4 regions of the Pantoea sp. BRR-3P genome follow, and region 2 is predicted to be linked to each of the others. Evidence: predicted binding sites of a transcription regulator. Region 2 holds the regulator's gene; each other region holds the start of a gene.
The links. Region 2 encodes CRP, which controls carbon source genes, mostly activating them, when cyclic AMP is high. Its sites were predicted from a motif close to ATGTGANNNNNNTCACAT; they were not measured.

Region 1 (2,206 bases), 420 kb from region 2:
CTGCAGTGGCGTGGAAGTACGCCATCGAGCGCGTTGACGGTCCATCGGCACTGATCTTCTCGCGTCAGAACCTGGCACAGCAGGATCGCAGCGCTGAGCAGCTGGCTAATGTGGCGCGCGGCGGTTACGTGCTGAAAGACAGCCAGGGAACGCCTGAGCTGATCCTGATCGCTACCGGTTCCGAAGTGGAGCTGGCGGTGGCGGCGTATGAGCAGCTGACGGCCGAAGGCCGTAAGGTGCGCGTGGTCTCTATGCCGTCTACCGACGCCTTCGATAAGCAGGATGCGGCGTACCGTGAATCCGTGCTGCCGAAAGCCGTTGCCGCACGCGTGGCAATCGAAGCGGGCATCGCCGATTACTGGTTCAAATACACCGGCCTGAACGGCGCAATCGTCGGTATGACCACCTTCGGTGAGTCAGCGCCGGCGGATCAGCTGTTCAAAGAGTTTGGCTTCACCGTTGAGAACGTAGTTAAGACGGCGAAATCGATTCTGTAATTTTGCGTAATAAATTGCGCCGCTACCGGTTATGCACCGCCTGTAGCGGCGCGATTCATCGCGCGCATCTGTAACATATCTCCTACCTCTAACCTGAAACGGTTCAATTATTCCTGCAGTAATAATTTCTTCATGCAAAATTTGTGACGTAGATCCAATATTCTGCCACTCAATTGATCGCAATCATTCCCGTTATTCCTCTGTTGCATTACTCTAGCTGAACCGTTTCAGTCGTGAGCGAGTTTCTACATTTTGCCTCTGCTGACAGACAATAATTCCCTGTACAAAACGGTGTGAAACGCTCAGGCTAATCGGCACGTTTTTTCGGGTGTTGTTGAAGGTAGAGATGACCGTTCGCGTAGCAATAAATGGTTTTGGTCGTATCGGGCGTAACGTGTTGCGCGCTCTGTATGAAACCGGCCGCCGGGCTGAAATCACCGTGGTCGCCATTAACGAACTGGCGGACGCCGCCGGCATGGCGCATCTGCTGAAGTACGATACCAGCCATGGACGTTTTGCCTTTGATGTGCGCCAGGAGCGCGACCAACTGTTTGTTGGCGAGGACACCATCCGCATCCTGCATCAGGCCGAAATAGAGGTGCTGCCGTGGCGAGAATTGAATGTGGATATCGTGCTGGATTGCACCGGCGTTTACGGTAGCCGCGCCGATGGCGAGGCACATTTGCTGGCGGGCGCGAAGAAAGTGTTGTTCTCGCATCCTGGCGGTAACGATCTTGATGCCACCGTGGTGTTCGGTGTAAACGAACAAGCTCTTAAACAAACTGACCGCATCGTCTCCAACGCATCCTGTACCACCAACTGTATTATTCCGGTGATCAAATTGTTGGATGATGCGTTTGGCATTGAGTCGGGCACCGTGACCACCATTCACTCAGCGATGCACGATCAGCAGGTGATTGACGCCTATCACAGCGATCTGCGCCGTACCCGCGCCGCTAGCCAATCGATCATTCCGGTGGATACGCGTCTTGCTGCTGGCATTACCCGTATTTTTCCGAAATTTAACGATCGCTTCGAGGCTATTGCGGTGCGCGTACCCACCATCAACGTGACAGCCATTGATTTGAGCGTGTCTGTGCGCGAGGCGGTGAAGGCGTGTGAGGTCAACGCGTTGCTGCAAAACGCGTCAGAAGGGGCGTTTCGTGGTATAGTTGACTATACGGAATTACCGTTAGTCTCAGTAGATTTTAACCATGATCCGCACAGTGCCATCGTTGATGGCACGCAAACGCGGGTTAGTGGTCATCACCTTATCAAAACGCTGGTTTGGTGTGACAACGAGTGGGGCTTTGCTAACCGCATGATCGACACGACGTTAGCAATGGCCGCAAGCGGTTTCAGGTAAGACGCGGACTGCGTCTGGCAAAACTTATGAGAATCAACGAGAGGGTTCACCATGTCTGTAATTAAGATGACCGATCTGGATCTTGCTGGTAAACGCGTTCTGATCCGTGCCGATCTCAACGTGCCAGTGAAAGAAGGGAAAGTGACGTCAGATGCACGTATTCGTGCTTCTCTGCCTACCATCGAAGCGGCGTTGAAACAGGGCGCGAAAGTGATGGTTACCTCTCACCTGGGTCGTCCGACCGAAGGTGAATACAACGAAGAGTTCTCCCTGCTGCCGGTTGTTAACTACCTGAAAGAAAAACTGAACGGCACCAACGTAACCCTGGCGAAAGACTATCTCG
Region 2 (2,206 bases):
TGGTGATCCATTTCCGTGGCTTAGAAGGGATTGCGTTCCCCTATCTGCTGGCGATGATTCAGGGATCGTTTATCTCCCACATTAATACGCTGGTGGTACCCGGCGGGAAAATGGGATTAGCAATGGAGCTGATTATGCTGCCGCTGGTGCAACGACTGATTGAAGGGAAGCGGATTGAATAAGAGTGATAGGTCGCCATTAATGGCGACACTACGAAATGAGCGCGTTTTGTAGGGTGCGCATTAATGCGCACCTGGAAGCATTAACGTTCGATCACTTCATAGCTATGGGTGATTTCCACGCCTTTGCCCAGCATGATCGCCACCGAGCAATATTTTTCCGCTGACAAATCAACCGCGCGGGAAACCGCCTTATCACTCAACGCTTTGCCGCTGACAATAAAATGCAGGTTGATGTGGGTAAAAATACGCGGTGCTTCTTCGCGGCGTTCAGAGGTGAGTTTCACTTCGCAATCGGCCACATCGCTGCGCCCTTTTTGCAGAATCGAGACCACATCAATGGCGCTGCAACCCCCTGCTGCCATTAACACCATCTCCATTGGACTTGGCGCTTTATCACCGGAATTCCCGTCCATTAACACCTGATGTCCGGATGAGGATTCTCCGAGAAAGGTAAGACCTTCCACCCATTTCACTCGTGCCTGCATGATTCTTTCTCCTGAAGCGGCGGTTTTGCCGCCAGAGTACGCTTTCACCTGATAAACAGCAATCCAGACTATTCCCCCGTTTGCTGAAGCGAGACAACACAAGACAGCTCGCAAAAGCTGTGCTACAAACAGTGCTGAAAATATTTTCGTCGTTACAGACGAAGGCGGGAAGAATCAAAAGCGTAGCTTAAGAATGACCCGGAATAATTTTTCCATTACTGGAAACGCTCGACGATTAAACCGCCTGACAGGGAAAAAATGCCCCCTGTATTTTGGGCACGATTACAACAGAGGATAATAGCGAATGGTTCTCGGCAAACCGCAAACAGACCCTACACTCGAATGGTTCCTGTCCCATTGCCATATTCACAAATATCCGTCCAAAAGCACGCTCATCCATCAGGGTGAGAAAGCGGAAACGCTGTACTACATCGTGAAAGGTTCCGTAGCGGTACTGATTAAAGATGAAGAAGGCAAAGAGATGATTCTCTCCTACCTCAATCAGGGAGATTTCATCGGCGAACTCGGTCTTTTCGAAGAAGGCCAGGAACGTAGTGCCTGGGTGCGTGCGAAGTCTGCCTGTGAAGTGGCTGAAATTTCCTACAAAAAATTCCGTCAGCTGATTCAGGTAAACCCGGATATTTTAATGCGACTTTCGTCGCAAATGGCGCGTCGTCTGCAAGTGACATCAGAGAAAGTGGGCAACCTTGCTTTCCTTGACGTAACAGGACGTATCGCGCAAACGCTGCTTAATCTGGCTAAACAGCCAGATGCGATGACTCACCCAGACGGCATGCAAATTAAAATCACCCGTCAGGAGATTGGTCAGATCGTGGGCTGCTCACGCGAAACCGTGGGTCGTATCCTGAAAATGCTGGAAGATCAGAACCTGATCTCTGCACACGGTAAAACCATCGTCGTCTACGGCACCCGCTAATTTCTTCTCACCCACGGCGTGATGGCAACATCGCGCCGTTTCTATTTGCGATGAGCTGATGTGGCGCCGAATCATCTATCATCCTGAAGTTAACTATGCACTGCGGCAAACGCTGGTGCTGTGCCTGCCTGTGGCTCTCGGCTGGCTGTTTGGCGATCTGCAAAAAGGTCTGCTGTTCTCGTTAGTGCCTGCCTGCTGCAATATGGCGGGTCTGGATACGCCGCACAAACGCTTTTTCAAACGCTTGATTGTGGGTGGTTCGCTGTTTGCCACCGGCAGCTTCCTGATGCAAATTTTGACCGCTTACCAGATTCCGCTGCCGTTGATCCTGCTGGCGCTGCCGCTGCTGATCGGCGTGACCGGCGAAATCGGCCCGCTGCATGCACGCCTGCTGCCCGCCACCTTAATCGCTGCTATCTTTACGCTCAGCCTGGTTGGGCGCATGCCGATATGGGTGCCGCCGCTGCTCTATATTGGCGGTACGCTGTGGTACGGCTTGTTCAACTGGTTCTGGTTCTGGCTGTGGAAAGAGCAGCCGATGCGTGAATCGCTCAGCCTGCTGTTTCGCGAGCTGGCGGATTATTGCGATGCCAAATACACCT
Region 3 (2,206 bases), 1.2 Mb from region 2:
AGGCGATACTCCAGCGTATTGCGGTGAATAAATAGCGCGCGCGCCGTCGCGCTGGGCTGTACATTATGACTGAACCATGCCACCAGCGTACGTCGCAGCAAACCATTGTTATCCATGCTTTTTAGTTTAGCCAGCGGGCGCGCCAGTTCGTTGGCTTGCCAGCCGCCGCGCAAACTGTCGAGCAGTACCGGCAGCACCAGATCCTGATAAAAATAACTGCGCTGCTCCGGCATACGCTGCTTCCCCACCATCATGGTGGTACGCGCCGTGCGATACGAACGCGCAATACTGCCAGGACCGGTGAAATAGTTACCGAGCGCAATACGCATGCGCACCTGGCCACTCTCTTTCATACGTTGCAGCAGTTGATCAACGCGACGTCGATGGTCGTCCTGATCGTAGCGACCATGCGCATTGAGCGCCGGTTTCAGCACCACCATTTCGGTGAGTGAGACAATGGCAATCAGATTGTCGCGCTCAGGCGTCGTCAGCAAGGTTTGCAGTTGCTGCAATTCTGACATGGCGCTATCTACGCCAAGCTGGCCGCTATCAACCTCAACCACCGCCACCACACGCGGCTGATTGAGATCGATGCCAAGCCGCTGTGCCCATTCACTCAGTGCCGGTGAAAGGGTTTCACTGCGCACCAGATTCAGGACCAGCTCTTCACGTAGTCGACTGTCTTGCGCCAGCATATGCAGTAAGCGAGCCTGCTCGAGCATCATTTCAGCGGTCATGCACACCAATTCACCGTAGTGACGCAGCGTTGCTGGCTGCCCGGTTAAACCGATAACGCCAACGATTTCGCCATCAATCCGCAGCGGTAAATTAATACCGGGACGTACCCCGTGCAGGTGTTTTGCTACGGCTTCGTCGATGTCCACCACGCGGCCTTGTGACAGCACCAGCAGTGCCCCTTCGTGCAATTCGCCAATACGCTCACGATCGCCACTGCCGATAATACGACCACGCGCATCCATCACGTTGACGTTGCTATCAATAATTTGCATCGTGCGCGCAACAATATCCTGAGCCAGTCGCGCATCGAGATGATAGGTGGCCATCAATCACTCCGAAGATAAGGACGAACGGACAGAATACGCATCCGTAATCGCGCTGACATTGTGCAACTGCCCATAGCCGAAGGGAGAATGCCGAATATGCGGCGGCCGTCACATTCAGTACCGGGCATTTGCACAGGCATTAAAAAGGCGAGCCTAAGCTCGCCTCTCATTTACTGCCTGAAACTTACTGCATCAGCAGATACAGGCTACTATCACCACGCTGTACATTCAGTGCCAGTACGGAAGGTTTAGTGTCGAGAACTTTGCGCAGCTCGCCAAGATTGGCCACCGCTTGCTGGTTCACGCCTAAAATCACGTCACCTTTTTTCAGACCAATACGCGCCGCTGCACTTCCCGCCTTCACGTTATCAACGCGCACGCCTTTCTGGCCGTTGCTGTCGATGTTGCTGAGATCGGCACCTTCAATGCCGGTGTAAATGGTGGCGGACTGTACTTTGTCCTGCGAGCTCTGCTGCAGTTCAACCGTAACGCTCACAGGTTTCCCCTCACGCAGCAGGCCCAATTGCAACTTGGTGCCTACCGGCAGCGAACCAACTTCCGCACGCAGCGCGGCGAAGCTGGTCAATGCTTTGCCATTCATTGACACCACGACGTCGCCGGCTTTCACACCCGCTTTAGCGGCGGCTGAGTTTGGCAGCACCTGACTAACGAAGGCACCGCGCTGTGCGTCGACTTTCATCGCTTTCGCCAGTTCGGAATTCAGCTCGGTACCCATAATGCCCAGCTCGCCACGTTTCACCTGGCCATATTCCACCATCTGCGCCGTCAGGTTTTTCACCATTGAGCTTGGGATAGCAAAGCCGATGCCGATGTTGCCACCGTCCGGCGCCAGAATCGCGGTGTTAATACCGATCAGTTCACCATTAAGGTTAACCAGTGCGCCACCGGAGTTGCCGCGGTTAATGGCCGCATCGGTCTGGATAAAGTTCTCATAATTCTCAACGTTCAGGCCGCTACGGCCCAGCGCTGAAACAATCCCCGACGTGACGGTTTCGCCGAGGCCGTAAGGGTTACCAATCGCGACGGTGTAATCTCCGACACGCAGATCGTCAGAATTGGCAATCTTAATCGCCGTAAGATTTTTGGCGTCCTGCAGCTGAATCAGTGCGATATCAGACTGC
Region 4 (2,206 bases), 730 kb from region 2:
CCAGATGGTGAACGGTGATCATACGGTTTTCCTTGCCGGTAAAAGTGTCCCGGCAAGTATAGTCGATTACCGTTTCTGCTCGTCTTGTTCAGGATCGAGCAGTACCGCACCCGAACCTTGTTCGCCCAGGCGGTCACCGGGATTGCGTAGCGGGCAGTCACGCATCGATAAACAGCCGCAGCCGATGCAGCCATCAAGATCGTTACGTAAACGCGTAAGGGTTTCGATGCGCTTATCCAGTTCTTCACGCCAGTGCTGCGTTAGCGCATCCCACTCCTGCGTCGACATACGCTTATTGGCCGGCACGTGCGTCAGGCTATCGCTCACCGTTGCCAGCGGAATGCCAATGCGCTGCGCAATTTTAATGATCGCCACGCGGCGCAACACATCTCGGCTGTAGCGGCGCTGATTACCGCCGTTGCGTGAGCTAAAAATCAATCCCTTGGTTTCATAGAAGTGCAGCGCCGAGACCGCCACACCGCTGCGTTTCGCCACTTCACCCGGCGTCAGCACCGGCTTCGGGTAATTGCGTTCTTTTTTCATTTTGGGCCTTTACCTCAAGTTAACTTGAGGAATTATACTCGCACCCCAGCAAAACTACGAATTTCTAACCAGGTATTAACCATCAGAAGGATGAGGCTATGATGCAACAGGAAATCATTCATTCGCTGACCCACTGGATCGATCAGAATCTGGATAAAGCGCTGTCAATTGATGAAGTCGCAGCAAAATCAGGTTACTCAAAATGGCATCTGCAGCGTATGTTCCGTGCCGTCACGAAACAGACGCTGGGTGGCTATATTCGCGAACGTCGTCTGACGCTGGCCGCAGAAGCGCTGCGTCAAACCCAGCGCCCGGTATTCGATATCGCCATGCAGTACGGCTACGATTCGCAGCAGACGTTCTCACGCGTGTTCCGCCGTCAGTTCTCGCAAACGCCGACCGCTTATCGTCATACCATGCGTCGTCAGGCGATGATGCAGCGTCCACGTTTGCTCAGTTTTGACTGCGTCGAGAGCAGCATGAACAGTTTTGCCCAACGTACAACCGGCGAGTGCTGCCCGGTTAGCTAACCTTTTCTGCGCGCCCCAAGCGGGCGCACCTCTCTTTTTGCCCACCAATTCCTCCCTCTTCGATGAAAAAATTTCTACCATACAAGGTATAAATTTTGTTCAAAATTTAAAATCGAGTGATATAATGTGAGCCAAGTCACACTTTCTTGTTTGCAGTAAGACGGCCAGAAGGGCTCCCCTGACCTTCCTTCTTTGCCGCCAGTGATGTCCATTGAATGTCGGGGATATCACTGATTCTAAGAGGTTTTTTGCAGATGGCCACGTTAACCACCAGTTTGATTGTTATGCGCTGGGAACTCCTGAGTGCAATAATGATGTTCTTCGCCAGCACCATGAAAATTCGACTGCGTCAAAACAGTCATCACGTGATGGCGCTGCTGTGTGGAGGTATTGGTGTGGGCATGTCCTGCTGGTTCGTTACCGGCCTGCTTGGCATTACGTTAAGCATGGAGAATCTGCATAACTTTATGGAAATCTCTAAAAACGCCTTTATCCAGGTGATGAGCCAGGCGCCAGCAGACTGGCCGATGCCTTAATCGTCGCCAATAAAAAACCCCGCCAAGGCGGGGTTTTTTATTTTGCTGTGTGATTCTTAAATTTTCTTCAATACGGCCGGGATGGCGACATCCGCAACCGTGACGCCCGGTATCTTCGTACCGCGACGATCCTGAATCCACATATCACCCATCATTTGATTAAGCCCGCGATCCAGACCGGTCACTAAGCCAGCTCCCGGCGTAAAGGTCAATTCGCCAAAGTAGATCTGGTCGTTATCGATGTACCAATCCACGCGCACGTAATCGAAATCACTGGCCAGCGTTTTGCTCAACGCCAGGGCGTGCTGTAACGACGCCATCTGCGGTGTCACGTCCAGGCCGGTATCACGAATCTTGTGATAGGCCTCTTTCAGATTGTTAACATAAAAGTTCATCGACAACAGCGGATTACAGCGGTTGTAAATCACCTGCAGCACATATTCAAAATTGCCATCGCGCTTATTGAACATGTGGAATTTGTAATCAATCGGTGCCGTTTTACCATCACCGATGTACTGCTCCACCAGAATACGTGGCTTGATGTAGCGATAGTGAATCTCACGCGCCTCATTGGCGAAGTCGGTTTTCAACCAGCGA

Region 1: epd (erythrose-4-phosphate dehydrogenase) is a predicted target of CRP. The motif match lies at 639-656, and genes of this name have one in related genera.
Region 3: AAGR08_RS15060 (CdaR family transcriptional regulator) is a predicted target of CRP. The motif match lies at 1,161-1,178, and genes of this name have one in related genera.
Region 4: AAGR08_RS16985 (YjcB family protein) is a predicted target of CRP. The motif match lies at 1,198-1,215, and genes of this name have one in related genera.

The regions. Positions count from the first base shown of each region.
Region 1 covers NZ_CP155066.1:580,448-582,653, forward strand. The annotation lists gene tkt (transketolase) at 1-497, shown strand, start outside; gene epd (erythrose-4-phosphate dehydrogenase) at 844-1,863, shown strand; gene pgk (phosphoglycerate kinase) at 1,915-2,206, shown strand, end outside.
Region 2 covers NZ_CP155066.1:156,116-158,321, reverse strand. The annotation lists gene AAGR08_RS00695 (phosphoribulokinase) at 1-182, shown strand, start outside; gene AAGR08_RS00690 (OsmC family protein) at 263-667, opposite strand; gene crp (cAMP-activated global transcriptional regulator CRP) at 972-1,604, shown strand; gene AAGR08_RS00680 (YccS/YhfK family putative transporter) at 1,663-2,206, shown strand, end outside.
Region 3 covers NZ_CP155066.1:3,225,389-3,227,594, forward strand. The annotation lists gene AAGR08_RS15060 (CdaR family transcriptional regulator) at 1-1,064, opposite strand, end outside; gene degP (serine endoprotease DegP) at 1,249-2,206, opposite strand, start outside.
Region 4 covers NZ_CP155066.1:3,665,138-3,667,343, forward strand. The annotation lists gene AAGR08_RS16970 (glutathione S-transferase) at 1-22, opposite strand, end outside; gene soxR (redox-sensitive transcriptional activator SoxR) at 67-543, opposite strand; gene soxS (superoxide response transcriptional regulator SoxS) at 642-1,073, shown strand; gene AAGR08_RS16985 (YjcB family protein) at 1,328-1,609, shown strand; gene AAGR08_RS16990 (ATP-grasp fold amidoligase family protein) at 1,666-2,206, opposite strand, start outside.